Regions from separate parts of the Geobacillus sp. CCR genome, predicted to be linked through region 1. Evidence: a T-box and tRNA genes for the amino acid it is inferred to sense, from the RefSeq annotation. Region 1 holds a T-box; the other holds one or more tRNA genes.
The links. A T-box is a leader RNA that pairs with one kind of tRNA and senses whether it is charged. The one in region 1 lies ahead of serS (serine--tRNA ligase), so its partner is inferred to be a tRNA-Ser.
Positions count from the first base shown of each region.

Region 2: it encodes a tRNA-Ser, which carries the amino acid that the T-box ahead of serS (serine--tRNA ligase) is inferred to sense. The anticodon was not compared.

Region 1 is NZ_JBREBQ010000054.1:1,973-11,999, reverse strand. Features, by position in the region: gene ACVBDQ_RS16735 (YbaB/EbfC family nucleoid-associated protein) at 1-168, opposite strand, end outside; gene dnaX (DNA polymerase III subunit gamma/tau) at 195-1,877, opposite strand; RNA gene ffs (signal recognition particle sRNA large type) at 1,995-2,259, opposite strand; gene tadA (tRNA adenosine(34) deaminase TadA) at 2,298-2,795, opposite strand; gene ACVBDQ_RS16715 (LysM peptidoglycan-binding domain-containing protein) at 2,881-4,167, shown strand; gene serS (serine--tRNA ligase) at 4,389-5,663, opposite strand; T-box leader at 5,718-5,938, opposite strand; gene pdxT (pyridoxal 5'-phosphate synthase glutaminase subunit PdxT) at 5,948-6,538, opposite strand; gene pdxS (pyridoxal 5'-phosphate synthase lyase subunit PdxS) at 6,563-7,447, opposite strand; gene ACVBDQ_RS16695 (serine hydrolase) at 7,578-8,936, opposite strand; gene guaB (IMP dehydrogenase) at 9,041-10,027, opposite strand, start outside.
Region 2 is NZ_JBREBQ010000041.1:11,071-21,097, reverse strand. Features, by position in the region: partial or broken rRNA gene ACVBDQ_RS15560 (23S ribosomal RNA) at 1-156, shown strand, start outside; rRNA gene rrf (5S ribosomal RNA) at 268-384, shown strand; tRNA gene ACVBDQ_RS15550 (tRNA-Val) at 393-468, shown strand; tRNA gene ACVBDQ_RS15545 (tRNA-Met) at 650-726, shown strand; tRNA gene ACVBDQ_RS15540 (tRNA-Asp) at 732-807, shown strand; tRNA gene ACVBDQ_RS15535 (tRNA-Phe) at 837-912, shown strand; tRNA gene ACVBDQ_RS15530 (tRNA-Thr) at 1,147-1,219, shown strand; tRNA gene ACVBDQ_RS15525 (tRNA-Lys) at 1,392-1,464, shown strand; tRNA gene ACVBDQ_RS15520 (tRNA-Gly) at 1,472-1,546, shown strand; tRNA gene ACVBDQ_RS15515 (tRNA-Leu) at 1,552-1,637, shown strand; tRNA gene ACVBDQ_RS15510 (tRNA-Arg) at 1,643-1,716, shown strand; tRNA gene ACVBDQ_RS15505 (tRNA-Pro) at 1,723-1,796, shown strand; tRNA gene ACVBDQ_RS15500 (tRNA-Ala) at 1,805-1,877, shown strand; tRNA gene ACVBDQ_RS15495 (tRNA-Met) at 1,895-1,971, shown strand; tRNA gene ACVBDQ_RS15490 (tRNA-Ile) at 1,977-2,053, shown strand; tRNA gene ACVBDQ_RS15485 (tRNA-Ser) at 2,073-2,163, shown strand; tRNA gene ACVBDQ_RS15480 (tRNA-Thr) at 2,520-2,595, shown strand; tRNA gene ACVBDQ_RS15475 (tRNA-His) at 2,603-2,675, shown strand; tRNA gene ACVBDQ_RS15470 (tRNA-Gly) at 2,847-2,917, shown strand; tRNA gene ACVBDQ_RS15465 (tRNA-Ile) at 2,924-2,997, shown strand; tRNA gene ACVBDQ_RS15460 (tRNA-Asn) at 3,207-3,281, shown strand; tRNA gene ACVBDQ_RS15455 (tRNA-Ser) at 3,289-3,381, shown strand; tRNA gene ACVBDQ_RS15450 (tRNA-Glu) at 3,386-3,457, shown strand; gene ACVBDQ_RS15445 (B3/B4 domain-containing protein) at 3,758-4,423, opposite strand; gene queG (tRNA epoxyqueuosine(34) reductase QueG) at 4,476-5,618, shown strand; gene ACVBDQ_RS15435 (amidase domain-containing protein) at 5,680-6,543, shown strand; gene trmL (tRNA (uridine(34)/cytosine(34)/5-carboxymethylaminomethyluridine(34)-2'-O)-methyltransferase TrmL) at 6,564-7,037, shown strand; gene ACVBDQ_RS15425 (PrkA family serine protein kinase) at 7,363-9,258, shown strand; gene yhbH (sporulation protein YhbH) at 9,567-10,027, shown strand, end outside.

The sequences.
Region 1 (10,027 bases):
TACTTCCAAAATTTGTTTATGACCGTTAGCGACAACGGTCACCATGCCTCCGCCCGCCGTGCCTTCCACCGTTTTTTCCGCCAACTCTTCCTGCGCTTTTTGCATTTCTTTTTGCATTTTTTGCATTTGTTTTAACATTTTTTGCATATTGCCCATTCCGCCACGCATCATCTTGGCATCCTCCTTTAAACGGTTTATTCTTTAATTTCGATCAGCTCTTCGCCAAACAGCCGCTTCGCTTCGGCGATTAACGGATCTTCTTCGCTTTTTTCCACCATGGCGTCCTTATTGCGGATGAACTCTTCTCTTATTTTTCCCCATTCTCCCTCCGGAATGGCTACCATTTCAAAGCGGCGGTTTGTCAGCTCAAACAAAATCGCTTCGACGTTTTCTTTGACCGAACTTGTGGGATCGGTCGCCATTTTGCAGTGGATTTCGTATTTGAATTTTAATACAAACGCTGAGGCGCTCGCTGCAACCGGCTCGCTCTCTTGCAGCAAGGCAGCGTGCGACACTTTATGCTGCCGTTTCAACGTGTCGAGCACATCCGCCCAGCATCCTTTCACCAAAGCTAAATCTTCATGCGTCGCCTGTTTCAACAGCTCGTAAATGCGGCCAACCGGGGCTTTATATCCCCCCGTTTTCATCGGTTTGGACAGTTTTTTCACCGGCGCGGCGGTCGACGGAGGGGCAGCAGGCGGTTGTTCCTTCAGGCGCCGCAATTCCGCCTCCAGCGTTTCAATCCGCTTTATCAACGGTTCCAACTCGGAAGCCGACAGCGACGGGGCGGCGGCTGATGGATGGCAAAGTTTCACAAGCGCCACTTCCAACAGAAGGCGTGGGTGGTTTGTCCACTTCATCTCTTGCTGGCTTTTGTTCAGCAACTCGATGGCCTCGTATAAATTGGAAACCGGAATCATTTCCGACAGTGAAGTGAACGCTTCGTCAACGACAGCAATTTGAATCGCTCCCTCCACATAGGGAGCGGTTTTGTACAGCAATAAATCGCGATAGTACAAAATCAAGTCTTCAACCAAACGATGCGGATCTTTCCCTTGCGCCATCATCGTTTCCAACTGCTGAAGAACCGCCGCTGTATCTTTGCGGTGGATGGCTTCGATGAAGCTCGATAAGGCGGCAAATGATGCAGCCCCGGTCATCGCCAGCACGTCGTCGAGCCGAAGTTTCCCGTCGCTGAACGAAATGGCTTGATCAAGCAAGCTGAGCGCATCGCGCATCCCCCCGTCTGCAGCACGGGCGATGGCGGACAATGCCTCATCGGACGCCTCGACACCTTGGGCGCTTGCGACATACTTTAGCCGTGAAACGATCGCCGGAAGCGGGATGCGGCGAAAATCGAACCGTTGGCAGCGGGAAATGATCGTCGTCGGAATTTTGTGCGGCTCGGTCGTGGCCAAAATGAAAATGACGTGTTTCGGCGGCTCCTCCAACGTTTTCAACAGCGCGTTAAACGCACCGATCGACAGCATATGCACCTCGTCGATGATATACACTTTGTAGCGGGCCGACGTCGGCGCAAATTTCACCTTCTCACGGATATCACGAATTTCATCGACGCGGTTGTTGGAAGCAGCGTCAATTTCCAGCACATCGGGAACCGTTCCATTCGTAATGCCGAGGCAAGCTGGACACTCATTGCATGGCTCCGCCGCTGGCGCCTGTTCACAGTTGACCGCCTTGGCGAAAATTTTCGCTGCGCTCGTTTTTCCTGTACCGCGCGGGCCGGAAAATAAGTAAGCGTGCGATATTTTATGTTGAAGCAGGGCGCTTTGCAACGTCTTGGTCACGTGTTCTTGGCCGACCATGTCCGCAAAGCGCTGCGGCCGAAACACGCGATATAACGCTTGGTATGCCACGGAAAACGGCCCTCCTCTTTCTCTCGTCCTATCTATTATATAACTTCCTATTGCAATTTGAAATAACAAAAAACCCACTCGCCATGAGTGGGTTTTGTTCCCTATCGCTATGTAAGGCCGTGCACCTTCTGTCGATTAGCTGCCCCGAGCGTTGCTCAAGCAGTTAGCTCAGCCCAGGCGTCCCCGCGGCACATGGGAGCATCCGCTTACTGCTGCTTCCTTCCGGACCTGACAGGGTTCACGGAATCCCATTGCGCGGGACCCAGACGTCAACACCACTTGCTTGAGACAGGCCTCGCAACAGACTAACCTCGAGAAGGAATTCAGCCTCGCTAGAGCGGATTGCGAGTACAGGGCACCGCTACCTCCCCGCTTAGCACGGCACTATCAGTATAGCTCGTTAGCGGAAAAAATGCAATGTCAATCGACGGAATTTTCGTTGGCACTCCCGCCAACATTTCTCTTTTGTTCGCGCAATCGTCGAAAAAATTGGCTCAACAGCGAACCGCACTCGTCAGCAAGCACCCCGCTTACCACCTTAACCTGATGGTTAAATCGGCTTTCCTGCAATAAGTTCATCAATGTCCCAGCGCACCCTCCCTTTGGGTCAAACGCGCCAAATACAACCCGTTCGATGCGGGAAAGAACAATGGCGCCTGCGCACATGGCGCACGGCTCAAGCGTTACGTACAACGTCGCCCGCTCAAGCCGCCATGAACCGGTTGCCCGGCATGCTTCATCGATTGCCAAAATTTCTGCATGAGCGATGGCGCGTTGTTCGGTTTCCCGCAAATTATGAGCGCGGGCGATGACGCGGCCGTCTTGAACGATGACAGCGCCGATCGGCACTTCGCCGATCTGCTCCGCTTTTTTTGCTTCTTCCATTGCCAATCGCATGTAGTACTCGTCGGTGTTCATCGTATACCCCTTCACACAAACGGTCATTTCTCCTTTCTTTTCATCATAGAATATGGAGAATAAAGACGCAACTAGGAGGTCAAGTATGCAAATCCACGTAGTGCAGAGTGGACAAACGTTAAGTGGAATTGCTGAGGCATACGGGACCACGGCGGAAGACATTGTCCGGGCCAACAAGCTTCCAAACCCTGATAAACTCGTTGTCGGTCAGGCGCTCGTGATCCCGATCGTCGGTCGTTTTTACTGGGTGCAGCGCGGCGACACGTTATGGTCGATTGCACGCCGATTTTCGATTCCGATGCAGCGGCTTGCCGAAGTGAATCGCCTCTCCTTAAACGCTCCGCTTAAGGTCGGGCAGCGGCTTTATATACCGCCCGGCGCCAAGCGAAGAGCGGAGTTTAACGCCTATATTGAACCGCGCGGCGCGACTGTCAGCCCAGCGCTGGAGGCGAGCGCTCGCGAAGCCGCTCCGTATTTGACTTATTTGAGTCCTTTTTATTTTGCGATCCGACGCGACGCGACATTGCAAGAGCCGCCGCTTGACGACTTTCCGGATATTGCCCGCGCCAACCGCGTCACGCTCGTTATGGTTGTCGCCAACATTGAAAACGGGCAGTTCAGCGACGAGCTCGGCGCGCTTATGTTAACAAACGAAACGCTGCAAAATCGTCTGCTCGACAACATTGTCGCGACCGCTAGACGGTATGGCTTCCGCGACATCCATTTTGATTTTGAATATTTGCGCCCGGAAGACCGTGAGGCGTATAATGCGTTTTTGCGCAAAGCGAAACGGCGGTTTGCACGAGAAGGGTGGATGATGTCGACCGCCTTGGCGCCGAAAACGAGCGCGACCCAGCGCGGACGTTGGTACGAAGCACACGACTACCGCGCCCATGGACAAATTGTCGACTTTGTCGTGATCATGACGTATGAATGGGGCTACAGCGGCGGGCCGCCGATGCCGGTGTCCCCGATCGGTCCGGTCCGCCGCGTTCTCGAGTACGCCATCTCTGAAATGCCAGCCGGAAAAATTTTGATGGGGCAAAACTTGTATGGCTACGACTGGACGCTGCCATATGTACCCGGCGGCCCGTACGCCCAGGCCATCAGCCCGCAGCAAGCCATCGCCCTCGCCGCAAAGTATAACGTTGCCATCGAATACGATACGGAGGCGCAGGCACCGCATTTTCGCTATCGCGACGAAAACGGACGCGAGCATGAAGTATGGTTTGAGGACGCCCGCTCCATTCAAGCAAAATTTAATCTCGTGAAGGAACTTGGTTTGCGCGGGGTCAGCTATTGGAAACTTGGCATTGATTTTCCACAAAACTGGCTGCTGATCGCTGATCAATTTACTGTTGTAAAAAAATAAAGGCATAAAAAACCCGCCGGTCAACGGCGGGTTTTTTTATGATGGGAAACGGCTTTCGGCGGTCAGCCGTTTCAGATGACAATCTCCTCTTATGCGCGTCAGTCCTCTTCATCATCGTCTTGGCCAAGAACAAGACTTCTTGTTCCTCATTGCCAACGTCATTCACTATAACACGGCAGTCGGGAAAAGTCAACCAACGATTTGCCTCAAGCACCTTTTTTTCAGCGAATGACGTCCCGATTCCCCATGTAAGGACGAAGCGCTTCCGGAACGATGACCGAGCCGTCTTCTTGCTGGTAGTTTTCCAAAATGGCGGCGACCGTCCGCCCAATGGCTAGCCCCGAACCGTTTAATGTATGCACGTACTCCGGTTTCGCTTTTGGATCCCGACGGAAGCGGATGTTGGCACGGCGCGCTTGAAACGCCTCAAAGTTGCTGCACGACGAAATTTCCCGGTACGTTCCGTAACTTGGCAGCCAAACTTCAATATCGTACGTTTTCGCCGCCGAGAATCCAAGGTCTCCGGTGCACAAGGCGACAACGCGGTACGGAAGCCCGAGCCGTTGCAAAATCGTCTCTGCCTGGCGCGTCAGCTTTTCCAATTCATCGTACGAGTCCTCCGGCTTTACGAACTTTACCAGCTCGACTTTATTGAACTGATGCTGACGGATCAGCCCTCTCGTGTCGCGGCCGGCCGACCCGGCTTCCGCGCGGAAGCAGGCGCTGTAGGCCGCATAGTAAATCGGCAAATCATCTGCGGCCAAAATTTCGTCGCGGTGCAGGTTCGTCACCGGCACCTCAGCGGTCGGAATGAGGAAATAATCTTCGCTGTCCAAATGGAACGCATCCTCGGCAAATTTCGGCAACTGTCCGGTTCCGATCATGCTCGCCCGGTTCACTAAATATGGCGGCAACACTTCTTCGTAACCGAATTCATCGAGATGGATGTCAAGCATAAAGTTGATGAGCGCCCGCTCAAGCCGCGCTCCTAACCCTTTATAAAAGACAAATCGGCTTCCCGCCACTTTGGCGGCTCGCTCAAAGTCGAGCAAACCGAGCCGATCGGCGATTTCCCAATGCGGCTTCGGCTCAAAGGAAAACGAACGCGGCTCTCCCCATCTCCGCACTTCCACATTGTCCTCTTCTGATTGGCCGATCGGCACTGATTCGTGCGGCACGTTTGGAATTGACAACAACAAGTCGTCGAGTTCCGCCTCAAGCTGGCGAATTTGTTCATCCATCCGTTTAATGCGGTCACCGACTTCGCGCATTTGGGCAATCAGCGGCTCGGCGTCCTTTTTCTCGCGCTTTAGGACAGCGATTTGCTGCGACACATCGTTGCGCTTGCTTTTCAGCTCTTCGACTTCCGCGATCAAGCGGCGGCGGTCTTTGTCCAATTGTTCAAAGCGGTCGATGTTCGTCAAATCCCCGCCGCGCTGCATTAGTTTTTCTTTCACTTCTTCAAACTGGGTGCGCAATATTTTCACATCCAGCATGGCTTTTACCTCCTTTTCCATTCAATATTATACATAAAAAAGCCCCCGTCCCAAAAAAGGGACGGGAGCCATCCCGCGGTGCCACCCTTATTGAAGGCTTGCTATGCCTTCCCCTTTTGCCGTTAACGGCGGCGGCCGAAAACGCCTACTGGCCCTTTGGGCGTTCAACGTTTTGCTCGAGGATGGATTCACAGGAGCTCCCTGCCGGTTCGCACCGCCCACCGGCTCTCTGATAAGGAAGGCATCCCGCTACTCGTTCCTCTCATCGCTTTCGCTTGATCACTTTACTTGAGGCTTGACGCCATTTTCGCTTCTTTGACCATGTTGAGGAAGTATTGCATCAATCGATGATCGTCGGTCAGCTCTGGGTGGAACGAGCAGCCAAGAAACTGTCCTTGTCGAGCGGCGACAATGCGGTCATTGTATGTCGCCAAGACATCGACCCCGTCCCCGGCCTCCACGATATGCGGAGCGCGGATGAAGACGCCGACAAAGCCATCGCCGACGCCTTTAATCGACAGCTCCGCCTCAAAGCTTTCCCGCTGCCGACCGAACGAGTTCCGCTCCACCGTAATGTCCATTAATCCTAAATGTGGCTCGTCATAGCCGACAATTCGCTTCGCCAGCAAAATGAGTCCGGCGCACGTGCCGAACATCGGCTTGCCGGCAGCGGCAAATTGCTTGAGCGGCTCCATCAGCCCATAGCGGTCGATGAGCCGCCGCATCGTCGTGCTTTCGCCGCCCGGCAGCACAAGACCGTCCAACCCTTCAAGCTGCTCCGGCTTTTTCACGATGACCGCCTCGGCGCCGCACGCCTCAATGGCGCGAACATGCTCCCGCACAGCTCCTTGCAGTCCAAGTACACCTATTTTCATCGTTGCTTTGCTCCTTTATTTAGCTTACCAGCCGCGTTCTTGCATCCGGTGCTCCGGCAACAATGTCGCGATATCGATGCCGCGCATCGCGCCGCCCAATCCTTTCGACAAGTGTGCGATCAATTCATAGTCTTCGTAATGAGTCGTCGCCTCTACGATCGCGCGCGCGTATTTTTCCGGATTTTCCGATTTGAAAATGCCAGACCCAACAAAGACACCGTCCGCACCCAAGTGCATCATCAAGGCAGCGTCAGCCGGTGTCGCGACACCGCCGGCGGCAAAGTTGACGACCGGCAGGCGGCCAAGCCGCTTGATCTCGCGCAGCACCTCAACCGGAGCCCCGAGCTGTTTCGCCTCAGCGACAAGCTCATCTTCGCTCATGTTGACGACTTTGCGAATTTGCGCGTTCACTTTGCGCATATGGCGCACGGCCTCAACGATGTTGCCTGTCCCCGGCTCTCCTTTCGTCCGCAACATCGATGCCCCTTCTGCAATGCGGCGCGCCGCTTCCCCTAAATCGCGGCAACCGCACACAAATGGAACGGTAAACTGCCGTTTGTCAATATGGAACTCCTCATCAGCCGGCGTTAATACTTCGCTTTCGTCAATGTAGTCGACACCAAGCGCCTCTAAGACACGCGCCTCAACATAGTGACCGATCCGCACTTTCGCCATGACTGGGATCGAAACGGCGTTCATCACTTCTTCGATCACCGTCGGGTCGGCCATGCGCGCGACACCGCCAGCGGCGCGAATGTCCGCCGGGACGCGCTCGAGCGCCATAACCGCGACAGCCCCTGCCGCTTCAGCGATTTTCGCCTGTTCTGCGTTCACGACGTCCATGATGACGCCGCCTTTTTGCATTTCCGCCATGCCGCGTTTGACGCGGTCCGTACCTGTCAATGCCAACGTTGATTCCCCCTATTCCTAATCCTTATGCTTTGCGAGGCATGCAAAAGGACGATTCCACTGTTTTATTTTACCTCAATTTTTACAAAAATCACAATGGAAAAAAGCTCCCCATCAAGGGGAGTCGATTTTACAGCCAGCCTTTCACTGTTTTGGCGACGCTTGTCCATAAATCAACAAACAGTCCGCCGACCGCGCGCATCGAAAGAACAAACCAATTGGCTTTTTCGACTTCAGCTGTTGTGACAAGCGGCACACGGATGTTTTTTTGCATGTCTGGGCTTAAGAAGGCAAGGGAGTCGTCCCCTTTATATTCGAGCGTCATATATCCAACCGTTTCCCCTTTTTTCAAAGGGGCGACTAGCTTTCCTTCTTTTGTCATTTTTTTCTTGTCCAACACATATACAGGTTTGTATTGTTTTTCCTCGCCGTTTTTCACAAGCAGATCCAGATTCTTTCCTGTCGCGACACGAACCTCTTTTTCTTTCCCTTTCACGACCGGAAGTGTTTCTTTTCCTTTCAGCTGGTACCCTTTTGGATAAAGCGTCTCGAGGGAGTATTGGTTGAATCCGTAGTTAAATAGTTTTTCTGTCTCTTTAAAGCGCGCCTCTTTTGTTGTTTTCCCACTCGCATCTTTCGCGTTCATGACAACCGAAATCAAGCGGACGCCGTTTCGTTTCGCCGTCCCGGTGAAACAGTTGCCGGCAAATTCCGTATAGCCGGTTTTCAACCCGTCTACACCTTCGTATCCGTACACAAGCCCAGGCAGCATCCAATTCCAGTTGTCCATTTTGATTTCATCTTTTGTTCCTTCCCGGAATACTTTATGAGGAATGCTCGCTGTTTTCAGCACTTCGGGATGATCTTTCAGCAACCGGTAGGCAAGCATCGCCATCGCACGTGCGGACATGACGTTTTCCTCATTTGTGCTTGTCCCTTCCGGATGGAATCCTTTTAAATCCTTATTGCTCAACCCTGTGGCATTGACAAACTTATAATCTTTCAGCCCAAGCTCTTTCGCTTTGTCGTTCATCATTTTCACAAAATTTTTCTCCGATCCAGCGATGATCTCAGCAATCGCGACCGTTGCCCCGTTCGCCGAATAAATGGCCATTGCCTCGTACAGCTCACGCACCGTATACTTGCCATCTTTTCGCAACGGGACATTGGACAGCGCCCGGTCTTGCGACAGCCGGTACACGTAATCGCTTGGCGTGTACATTTGATCCCATTTGACGCGCTTCGCCTTAATGGCGTCAAGAAGCAAATACTCGGTCATCATTTTCGTCATGCTGGCAATCCCAAGCACCGTATCGATATTTTTTTCATACAAAATTCTTCCCGTTTGTGCATCCACTAAAATCGCAGCGTCCGCCCGGATGTCAAGCGGGGCGCTTTCCGCCTTCACCGTCTGTTGAAACGGACCAAACGTTAAACAAAGGCAAATCGACAGCAACCAAAACAACCAGTTTTGTTTTCTCCTCCTCACAATGACACCCTCCTCACACAACCGTTATTGTAACATACCGTCGGCCAAAAAAATAGACGGAGGACATGTCTCCGTCAAAGTTGAGCCGATCGGCGCAACTCCGATCAAAAAGCAGAGTAGTTCGGCGCTTCTTTCGTAATTTGCACGTCATGCGGATGGCTTTCACGAAGCCCCGCGCTCGTCATGCGGATAAACTGCGTTTTTTCGCGCAGCTCTTCCAAATTGCGGGTTCCACAATAGCCCATGCCGGCGCGCAACCCACCGACAAGCTGATAAATCGTGTCGGCAAGCGGCCCTTTGTATGGAACGCGTCCCTCGATGCCTTCCGGGACAAACTTTTTCGCATCTTCTTGAAAATAGCGGTCTTTGCTGCCGCGCTCCATGGCTGCGACCGATCCCATGCCCCGGTACACCTTAAAGCGGCGGCCTTGGTAAATTTCCGTCTCACCCGGGCTTTCGGAAACACCAGCAAGCAAGCTGCCGAGCATAACCGCATGCGCCCCAGCCGCGATCGCCTTCACAATGTCGCCGGAATATTTGATCCCGCCGTCAGCGATGACCGGGACGCCATGTTTGCGCGCCTCAGTCGCACAGTCGTAGATCGCCGTAATTTGCGGCACACCAACCCCGGCGACAACCCGGGTCGTGCAGATGGACCCCGGACCGATTCCGACTTTAATAATGTTCGCCCCAGCCTCAATCAAGTCGCGCGTCCCTTCAGCTGTCGCGACATTGCCGGCGATGATGTTCAAGTCCGGGTATTGGCGTCGGATGTTGGCCACCGTCTCTAGGACGCCTTTCGAATGGCCGTGCGCCGTGTCAACGACAATGACATCAACCCCTGCCTCAACAAGCTTTTTGACGCGAATCATCGTGTCCGCCGTCACCCCGACGGCCGCCCCGACAATCAGCCTCCCTTTCGCATCTTTCGCCGAATTCGGGAACTCAATGACCTTTTCAATATCCTTGATCGTAATTAATCCCTTCAGCACACCGTTTTCATCAACAAGAGGCAGTTTTTCGACCTTGTGTCGCTGCAAAATTTTCTCTGCTTCCTCCAACGTTGTCCCCACCGGAGCAGTGATCAAGTT
Region 2 (10,027 bases), on a different contig from region 1:
CTGAAAGCATCTAAGCGTGAAGCCCCCCTCAAGATGAGATTTCCCACCGCGTGAAGCGGGTAAGATCCCTCGAAGATGACGAGGTCGATAGGTCCGAGGTGGAAGCGTGGCGACACGTGGAGCTGACGGATACTAATCGATCGAGGGCTTAACCAAGAAAAGCGCAGGCGAGCGGCTTCTTCCTGAGCACGGTTATCTAGTTTTGAGGGAATGAAAAAGTCTTGACAACAGGTCAACTTTCCTTATAATAAGACTTGTCCATTGTTGCCTAGTGGCTATGGCGGAGGGGAAACACCCGTTCCCATCCCGAACACGGAAGTTAAGCCCTCCAGCGCCGATGGTAGTTGGGGCCAGCGCCCCTGCAAGAGTAGGTCGCTGCTAGGCAATTTCGTGGAGGATTAGCTCAGCTGGGAGAGCACTTGCCTTACAAGCAAGGGGTCGGCGGTTCGATCCCGTCATCCTCCACCATCTTAATATAAAAGCTGACTTACTTTCTCATCATCGCGGGGTGGAGCAACGAGCCTTTGCTTCATCGAATTCGCTTCGAGTTGCCTCGACGCATCGAGCGTCTTTGAATCAGCTTGTAGAGGAAGAGGCAACGAACAACAACACTAAAAGCATTGTGAAAATCAACTTACTTTCTCATCATCGCGGGGTGGAGCAGTCCGGTAGCTCGTCGGGCTCATAACCCGAAGGTCGCAGGTTCAAATCCTGCCCCCGCAACCAAAATTGGTCCCGTAGTGTAGTGGTTAACATGCCTGCCTGTCACGCAGGAGATCGCGGGTTCGAGTCCCGTCGGGACCGCCATTGTTCCAAAATCACGAAAAATATGGTATGGCTCGGTAGCTCAGTCGGTAGAGCAAAGGACTGAAAATCCTTGTGTCGGCGGTTCGATTCCGTCCCGAGCCACCATTTTTATCATAGTTCCGAAAGAAGGTTCCCGCTTCATGCAAAGCTAAGTGGGAGTAGTTCACAGACATGTCAGATGTTCAAACCACCCCGGCTTAGTTCAATGGGTAGCGACGAACATTCGCATCGTCGAGTCTGTTGCGAGTTGCCTCGACGCACAAGGCTTCCTTGAATGAGCTTGAAGAGGAAGAGGCACAACCAGGCAGACAACATGAGTCACTAACTAATTTTAAATGTGCCGGCTTAGCTCAATTGGTAGAGCAACTGACTTGTAATCAGTAGGTTGCGGGTTCAAGTCCTGCAGCCGGCATTCTTATTCCTTAATAACCCCTTAAGCCATTAAGGCGGCAACCGCGAGCCATTAGCTCAGTAACGAGCGCTACATCTTCGAGTTCGCTTCGAGTTGTCCCGACGCATCTGACATCTTCGAATATGCTAGTAGAGGAAGGGACATCGTTGTCTCGGAGTGTTATTGAACCCATGAGCCATTAGCTCAGTAGGTAGAGCATCTGACTTTTAATCAGAGGGTCGGAGGTTCGAGTCCTCCATGGCTCATCGTCTTGCGGAAGTAGTTCAGCGGTAGAACACCACCTTGCCAAGGTGGGGGTCGCGGGTTCGAGCCCCGTCTTCCGCTCCACTTCCGCCGGGGTGGCGGAATTGGCAGACGCACAGGACTTAAAATCCTGGGGTAGGTAACTACCGTGCCGGTTCGAGTCCGGCCCTCGGCACTTGTGCGCTCGTAGCTCAATTGGATAGAGCATCTGACTACGGATCAGAAGGTTAGGGGTTCGAATCCTCTCGAGCGCGTTTTGTCGGGAAGTAGCTCAGCTTGGTAGAGCACACGGTTCGGGTCCGTGAGGTCGCAGGTTCAAATCCTGTCTTCCCGATTTATCATGGGGCCTTAGCTCAGCTGGGAGAGCGCCTGCTTTGCAAGCAGGAGGTCATCGGTTCGATCCCGATAGGCTCCACCTTTTGACTTAAATTTGGCGGTGTAGCTCAGCTGGCTAGAGCGTACGGTTCATACCCGTGAGGTCGGGGGTTCGATCCCCTCCACCGCCACCATTATCGGACCTTTAGCTCAGCTGGTTAGAGCAGACGGCTCATAACCGTCCGGTCGTAGGTTCGAGTCCTACAAGGTCCACCATTATTATTGTTGCTTTTTTGGAGGAGTACCCAAGTGGTTGAAGGGGTCGGTCTTGAAAACCGAGAGGCGCCGCAAGGCGCGCGGGGGTTCGAATCCCTCCTCCTCCGCCATGCACTTTAAAATCGTGCCGGCTTAGCTCAATTGGTAGAGACGAGCATTCGCATCGTCGAATCTGCTGCGAGTTGTCCCGACGCATCCCACTTCTTTGAATAAGCTTGCAGAGGAAGGGACACCGAGCATTTGACTTCCTCGAATTAGCTGGGAGAGGAAGAGGCACAACTAGGCAGACAACATGAGTCACTAGCTAATTTTAAATATGCCGGCTTAGCTCAATTGGTAGAGACGAGCATCGGCATCATCGAATTGGCTGCGAGTTGCCTCGACGCACTCAGCTTCCTCGAATCAGCTTGCAGAGGAAGAGGCACAACCAGGCAGACAACATGAGTCACTAGCTAATTTTAAATATGCCGGCTTAGCTCAATTGGTAGAGCAACTGACTTGTAATCAGTAGGTTGCGGGTTCAAGTCCTGCAGCCGGCACCAGAACGAGGCGACTATGGCGAAGTGGTTAACGCACCAGATTGTGGCTCTGGCATGCGTGGGTTCGATTCCCACTAGTCGCCCTTTTCATTATATTCTATATTTGCGGGTGTAGTTTAGTGGTAAAACCTCAGCCACGAGCATCTGCATCATCGAATCTGCTTCGAGTTGCCCCGACGCATCTGGCTTCTGTGAATCAGCTGGTAGAGGAAGGGGCATGGAAGCAGCGTGGCGGATGTTCAACTAAATGATATGCGGGTGTAGTTTAGTGGTAAAACCTCAGCCTTCCAAGCTGATGTCGTGGGTTCGATTCCCATCACCCGCTTTTTATGGGCCTATAGCTCAGCTGGTCAGAGCGCACGCCTGATAAGCGTGAGGTCGGTGGTTCAAGTCCACTTAGGCCCATTATTTTCCATTGAATATTTTTGGGTCATTCGCTATAATAATGGGCGAACAATGCCCCATCGTTCCACAGCAAAATCGGAGCGACGAGCTTCACATCTTCGAATTCGCTGCGAGTTGCCTCGACGCATCTCGCTTCCTTGAATTAGCTGGCAGAGGAAGAGGCAACGAGCACATTTGGAAGATGAGCATAACATATAGTTATTCATCATTCCGCAATAGCTCAGCGGTAGAGCAACCGGCTGTTAACCGGTAGGTCGTAGGTTCGAATCCTACTTGCGGAGCCATTTCTTTGGAGAAGTACCCAAGTGGCTGAAGGGGACGGTTTGCTAAACCGTTAGGTCGCAGTTTTGCGGCGCGCGGGTTCAAATCCCGCCTTCTCCGCCATAATGGCCCGTTGGTCAAGTGGTTAAGACACCGCCCTTTCACGGCGGTAACACGGGTTCGAATCCCGTACGGGTCACTGGTTGCTGGCACCAGAGATTCTGGTGCCCTTTTGTACAATTTCTTTTGTCGATTTTTGCGTTTTTTTCTTGCGATGCGTGTGGAAGTCTGTTATAATATCTCTCGTTAGCTTTAAAATTACGTTATGATTGTTGGGGACAACGCAGTGTTTCGTTTCGTTAAAGAACGAGGCATTGCGTTTTTTTCTTTATCACCCTAAACCGAGAAGACCCCCACTTCCACGCGTGAGCGTAGGTGGGAGAGAGTTCAAGTAGGGAGGGAGTCCCCCGTTTCCAACAGCAGGAAAGTGGGGGGAAGATCAAATGAACAATTGGGCGTCGGCTTCGCCGCCATGAATTTGCACAAACATCGTTTGGATGGCTTGAAGCTGGCGCTTGGCGGTTTCTTCTGGCGTTGATGGGAGAAAGTAAACGATTTGCAAAGCGTTTTTCGTTTCTCTCGTCACGGCGGTCCGCTCCGAATCGACGATCGGACTGCCAAACGGCCCTCGTTCATCTTTGCTGACGAGTTTGTTGGCAAAGTTGACTGTGCGGCCGTTTAACGCGATGTATTCATCTTGTTCCGTGCCGATCGTGAGCGTCACTGTCCCGTTGATGCGGTCTAGATCATAGATGCCGAGCGGAATTTTATAATAGAGTGAAAAAAAGTTGTTTATGTCCGCCGCTGAATGGATAGGCGGAATGAAGCTTTTTTTCTGGATGCGTCGGTACAGGCTTTCACTTGACGGTCGATAGCGGCTTGGGTCCGTTCCGATTTGTTTGAAAGTACGGCGCCATTCGACCATCTCAGGGATGTCGGCAATCGACTTTTCCTGCAGCTCGATGTAAAGAGATTCTTGAAACAGCTCAAGCCTCCCCCTTAACATTTGCGGTGAATCGCTGACCTCGATATGATGATAGCGGATGACGCCGAATTTACCAGAAGGAAGGCGTTGCTTTAGTTGTTCTGATATCACGCATTTCATCTTGATCACCTCGGATTTCATTTTACCATATATGACGAAAGGAGGGAAAACGATGGATGTTATGGCATTAAAGCAGGAAGTCATTGAGTACAGTCGGTCAATCGGCATTGATAAAATCGGATTTGCGAGCGCTGATCCGTTTGTTGAATTAAAGGAACGGCTGCGCCGCCAGCAGGAGCTCGGCTATCAGTCCGGTTTTGAGGAACCAGATATTGAGAAACGGACGAATCCTTCATTGCTTCTTCCGGAAGCAAAATCGATTATTGCCATTGCTCTTGCCTATCCGTCTAAAATGAAAAATGCGCCGCGGGGGACAAAGACGGAACGGCGCGGCGTTTTTTGCCGCGCTTCATGGGGAAAGGACTACCACGATGTGTTGCGGGAACGTTTGCAGCAGCTCGAGGAGTTTTTGCTGGCCAAAGTGCCCCATGCCCGCGTTCGCTCGATGGTGGATACCGGAGAGCTCGCTGATCGGGCGGTGGCGGAACGAGCAGGGATCGGTTGGAGCGGCAAGAACTGCTCTATTATTACACCGGAGTTTGGATCGTATGTGTATTTGGGAGAAATGATTACGAATATTCCATTTCCCCCTGATGAACCGGTTGAAAACCGATGCGGCACGTGCACGAAATGCATTGATGCCTGCCCGACCGGGGCGCTTGTGCAAGGGGGGCAACTGAACGCACAGCGGTGCCTTTCCTTTTTAACGCAAACGAAAGGCTTTTTAGCCGACGAGTTTCGGGAGAAAATCGGGAACCGGCTGTACGGCTGCGATACATGCCAGCAAGTCTGCCCGGAAAATAAGGGGAAAGACTTTCATTTGCATCCAGAATTCGAGCCGGATCCGGAAGCGGTAAAGCCGAAGCTCATCCCGCTGCTTCAGATGAGCAACCGTGAATTTAAAGAAACATTTGGGGCCATGGCGGGTTCATGGCGTGGGAAAAAGCCGATTCAGCGCAATGCCATTCTGGCGCTCGCCCATTACAAAGACCAAACCGCGGTGCCGCACTTACTGCGTTTGTTGAAAGAGGATAGCCGTCCCGTCATCCGCGGGACGGCGGCGTGGGCGCTCGGGAAAATCGGGGATCCAAGCGCTAAGCCTTACTTGGAGGCCGCGCGGCAAACGGAGGCGGATGCCGATGTGATCGCTGAGATTGAAAAAGGACTGAAACTGTTGGCTGAGGCAAAGGAATAGGGAAAAAAACGCAGCTTCCCCACATAAGGTAGTAACAAAAACGAAAGTGGTGGAAAGCAGCATGAAAAAACAGTTGCGCGCGTGGTTGGATGAGCGAGCCCGCTCGTTTGTGTCGGAAAGCAATATCCGAAGCGAAGAGGCGGCAAGAAAGCAACGGCTTTGCCAAAAGCGCGGTGCGGAGATCGTCCGTTGCACGATCCGGGGACAAATTGTCGGCAGGCAGACCATCGAGCGGGAAGCGAAAGTTATGTATATTGCCCACCATCAATTTTTAATTAAGCAAAGGGGTTCACTATATATAGAAGAACAGGTTGAGGAGCGATGCGCCTGTTTTGTTCGCGGTGAGCTTGTAACTGATGAACCGATCAACCGGTTGGGGAGGGATATGGAGGCGCCGCGCGTCGAACGAGAGCAATGGACGGGGGAGCGTCTTTCTTACCAGTATGACCGCGCCCGGGCGGTGCGGTATGCGGAAACGTGGTGGAATCGGCATAACCCGGTGTTTCCGTCGTTTCCGGTGGATTGCACGAATTTTGTCTCTCAATGCTTGTATGCAGGCGGGGCGCCGATGACGGGCTATCCGAACCGGGCGAGGGGATGGTGGTGTCAAAACGGAAGTTGGAGTTACAGCTGGGCTGTGGCCCATGCTTTTCGTTGGTATTTGAGCGGGTCGCGCATCGGCTTGCAGGCGGTGGAAGTGGCGGAGCCGGAGCAATTGATGGCAGGTGATGTCATCTGTTATGATTTTCAAGGGGACGGACGCTTCGACCACTCAACGATTGTGGTGGCGAAAGATCAGAACGGGATGCCGCTTGTGAACGCCCATACGACAAACAGCCGAATGCGCTATTGGTCGTATGAAGATTCAAGCGCCTATACGCCGAACATTCGCTATAAGTTTTTTCACATCATCGATCGCAAATAAACGTTGCTGAGGTGAAGGAAATGCCGCTTCATGTAGTGCTATACCAGCCAGAAATTCCAGCCAATACTGGAAACATCGCTCGTACGTGCGCAGCAACCGATACGTCGCTCCATTTGATCCGCCCGCTCGGTTTTTCTACGGATGATAAAATGTTAAAGCGCGCCGGGCTTGATTATTGGCCGTATGTCAATATTTCGTATTATGACTCGCTTGACGAACTATTCGCCCGCTTTCCGGAAGGGGAGTTTTATTTCATTACGAAATTCGGGCGCCGGTATTATGATTCGTTTGATTTCAGCGATACAGAAAAACATATTTTCTTTGTGTTCGGCCGTGAAACGACCGGACTGCCGAAGGAGCTGCTTGAGGCCAATATGGACCGTTGCCTTCGCATCCCGATGAATGACAAAGTGCGCTCGTTAAACTTGTCGAACACGGCGGCCATTTTAGTGTACGAAGCGTTGCGCCAACAACGGTTTTATGGGTTGTCATAAACAAAAAAACGACCTTCGCTCTGGAGGTCGTTTTTTTGGTCTTATTGTCTGACGCCTGGTTTGTCTTCATAGCCAGCGGTGAAAATGGCCGTCAAAAACGCAATGATAACCCCTAGCACAAGCAAAGTGCGCATCGTTTGTTCCTCCTTCATAATGAAAGTGGCAGGCGTTTCCCCTTTTATTATAGCGAATATGGCCAAGCATGTGAATGACCGCAGTTGGTTGTTAGGAGACAAAATTTTTTTTTGCGGCGAATGATACGGGACATCCTCGCATAAATTGTAATAATCTTGCTGTTAGACATCCAAGGGTGAGGAGGTCCTTTATGGATATTTTGCAAAAAATCGCCCGGTATCGGGAAGAAGAAGAAAAGTTGAAATGGGAAGGAACGTTTGCTGAGTATTTAAAGATTTTAAAAGAAAAGCCGTGGGTGGCCCAGTCGGCTCATTCGCGTGTTTATAATATGATCAAAGATGCTGGGGTCGAAGAGGTGAATGGGCGGAAACGATATAAGTTTTTCAGCCAGCACCTGTTCGGGCTTGAGGAGGCGCTTGAGCGGCTCGTTGAGGAATATTTCCACCCGGCGGCGAAGCGGCTTGATGTGCGGAAACGGATTTTGCTGCTGATGGGGCCAGTTGGCGGCGGGAAGTCGACGCTTGTGACTTTGCTAAAGCGTGGGCTTGAAGAGTATTCAAAAACAGAGCGCGGCGCGGTGTATGCCATTAAAGGGTGCCCGATGCATGAAGATCCGCTTCACCTCATTCCTCACCATTTGCGCGACGATTTTTACCGCGAATACGGCATTCGCATCGAAGGCGAGCTGTCGCCGCTCAATATGATGCGGCTTGAGAAAGAGTACGGCGGACGCATTGAAGACGTGCTAGTGGAGCGCATTTTCTTCTCGGAAAACCGCCGCGTCGGCATCGGGACGTTCAGTCCGTCTGATCCAAAATCGCAAGACATCGCCGATTTAACGGGAAGCATCGATTTTTCAACGATCGCGGAATACGGCTCCGAGTCCGACCCGCGCGCGTACCGGTTTGACGGCGAGCTGAACAAAGCCAACCGCGGGATTATGGAATTTCAAGAGATGTTAAAGTGCGATGAAAAATTTCTTTGGCATTTGCTGTCGCTGACGCAAGAAGGCAATTTCAAGGCTGGGCGGTTTGCTTTAATCAGCGCCGACGAATTGATTATCGCTCATACGAACGAAACGGAATATCGGTCGTTCATCGCCAACAAAAAGAACGAGGCGCTCCATTCGCGCATCATCGTCATGCCGATTCCATACAACTTGCGCGTCTCGGAAGAAGAGCGCATTTACGAAAAAATGATCCGCGAAAGCGATGTCGCCGACGTGCATATCGCTCCACATACGTTGCGGATTGCGGCCATGTTTACGATTTTGACGCGGTTGAAAGAATCGAAGCGGCCGGATGTGGATTTATTGAAGAAAATGCGCTTGTATGATGGCGAAATGATCGAAGGATTCAGCGAGGTCGATGTGGAGGAGCTGAAAAAGGAGCATCCGGACGAGGGGATGAGCGGCATCGACCCACGCTATGTCATCAACCGCATTTCTGCCTGCATCATTCGCAAAGGAGTGCCGTCGATCAATGCGCTTGACGTGCTTCGTTCGTTGAAAGAAGGGTTGGATCAGCATCCGTCGATCACGAAGGAAGACCGCGAGCGGTACTTGAACTTCATTTCGCTTGTGCGTAAAGAATATGACGAAATCGCCAAACAAGAAGTGCAAAAGGCGTTCGTCTATTCGTATGAAGAGTCGGCGAAAACGTTGATGGATAACTATTTGGACAACGTCGAGGCGTACTGCAACAAGACGAAACTGCGCGATCCGCTCACTGGCGAGGAAATGAATCCGGATGAAAAGCTGATGCGCTCGATCGAGGAACAAATCGGCATTTCCGAAAATGCGAAAAAAGCGTTTCGTGAAGAAATTTTAATCCGCATTTCCGCCTATGCGCGCAAAGGGCAGCGATTTGATTACAACTCGCATGAACGGCTGCGCGAGGCAATCCAGAAAAAACTGTTCGCTGATCTAAAAGATATTGTGAAAATTACAACGTCGACGAAAACACCGGATGAGCAGCAGTTGAAAAAAATTAACGAAGTCGTCGCCCGCCTCATTGATGAATACGGGTACAACTCCACGTCAGCCAACGAATTGCTCCGCTATGTCGGCAGCTTGTTGAACCGCTAGGCATGCCTCAAGCGCTGAGGCATGCTTTTTTTATCCTCCTCCTCTGTCTGACCGAGTTGCACAGGGAGGGTCGAGCAAAGACGACGCAGCGAGCTTCGCTAAAAGGAAGAGAACAAGAGGGCGCGAAGCTGATAATCGGGCTTGTCTACTTTTCTATTTTCCTCATTCATTGGTCAATTATTTTGAATTTTTGCATACGATAAAATAAACCAACTTGGCATAGTGATGGCCCGTTTTGATGACGCCAACATAAGTATATGCGGGAAAGCGAAAAGTGTGAAAATGATTTTTTCAAAGGAGGGGAAAACATGAAGGGGAATTTTGTTGTATCGAAGGAAGACTGGTCCCTCCACCGCAAAGGATATGATGATCAAAAGCGCCATCAAGAAAAAGTGAAGGAAGCGATCAAAAACAATTTGCCCGACTTAATTACGGAAGAAAGCATTATCATGTCCAACGGGCGCGATGTGATTAAAATTCCGATCCGCTCGCTCGATGAATACAAAATCCGCTACAATTATGAGAAAAACAAACACGTCGGCCAAGGAAATGGAGACAGCCAAGTCGGTGATGTGGTGGCCCGAGACGGAAGCGGGGAGGGGCAGGGGCCAGGAAAAGGCCAAGGTGCTGGCGATTTGCCGGGCCAAGATTATTACGAAGCTGAAGTGTCGCTGATGGAGATTGAGGAAGCGTTCTTTAGCCAATTGGAGCTGCCCAACTTGCAACGAAAAGAGCTGGATCAAAATGTAACCCAACATATCGAATTTAA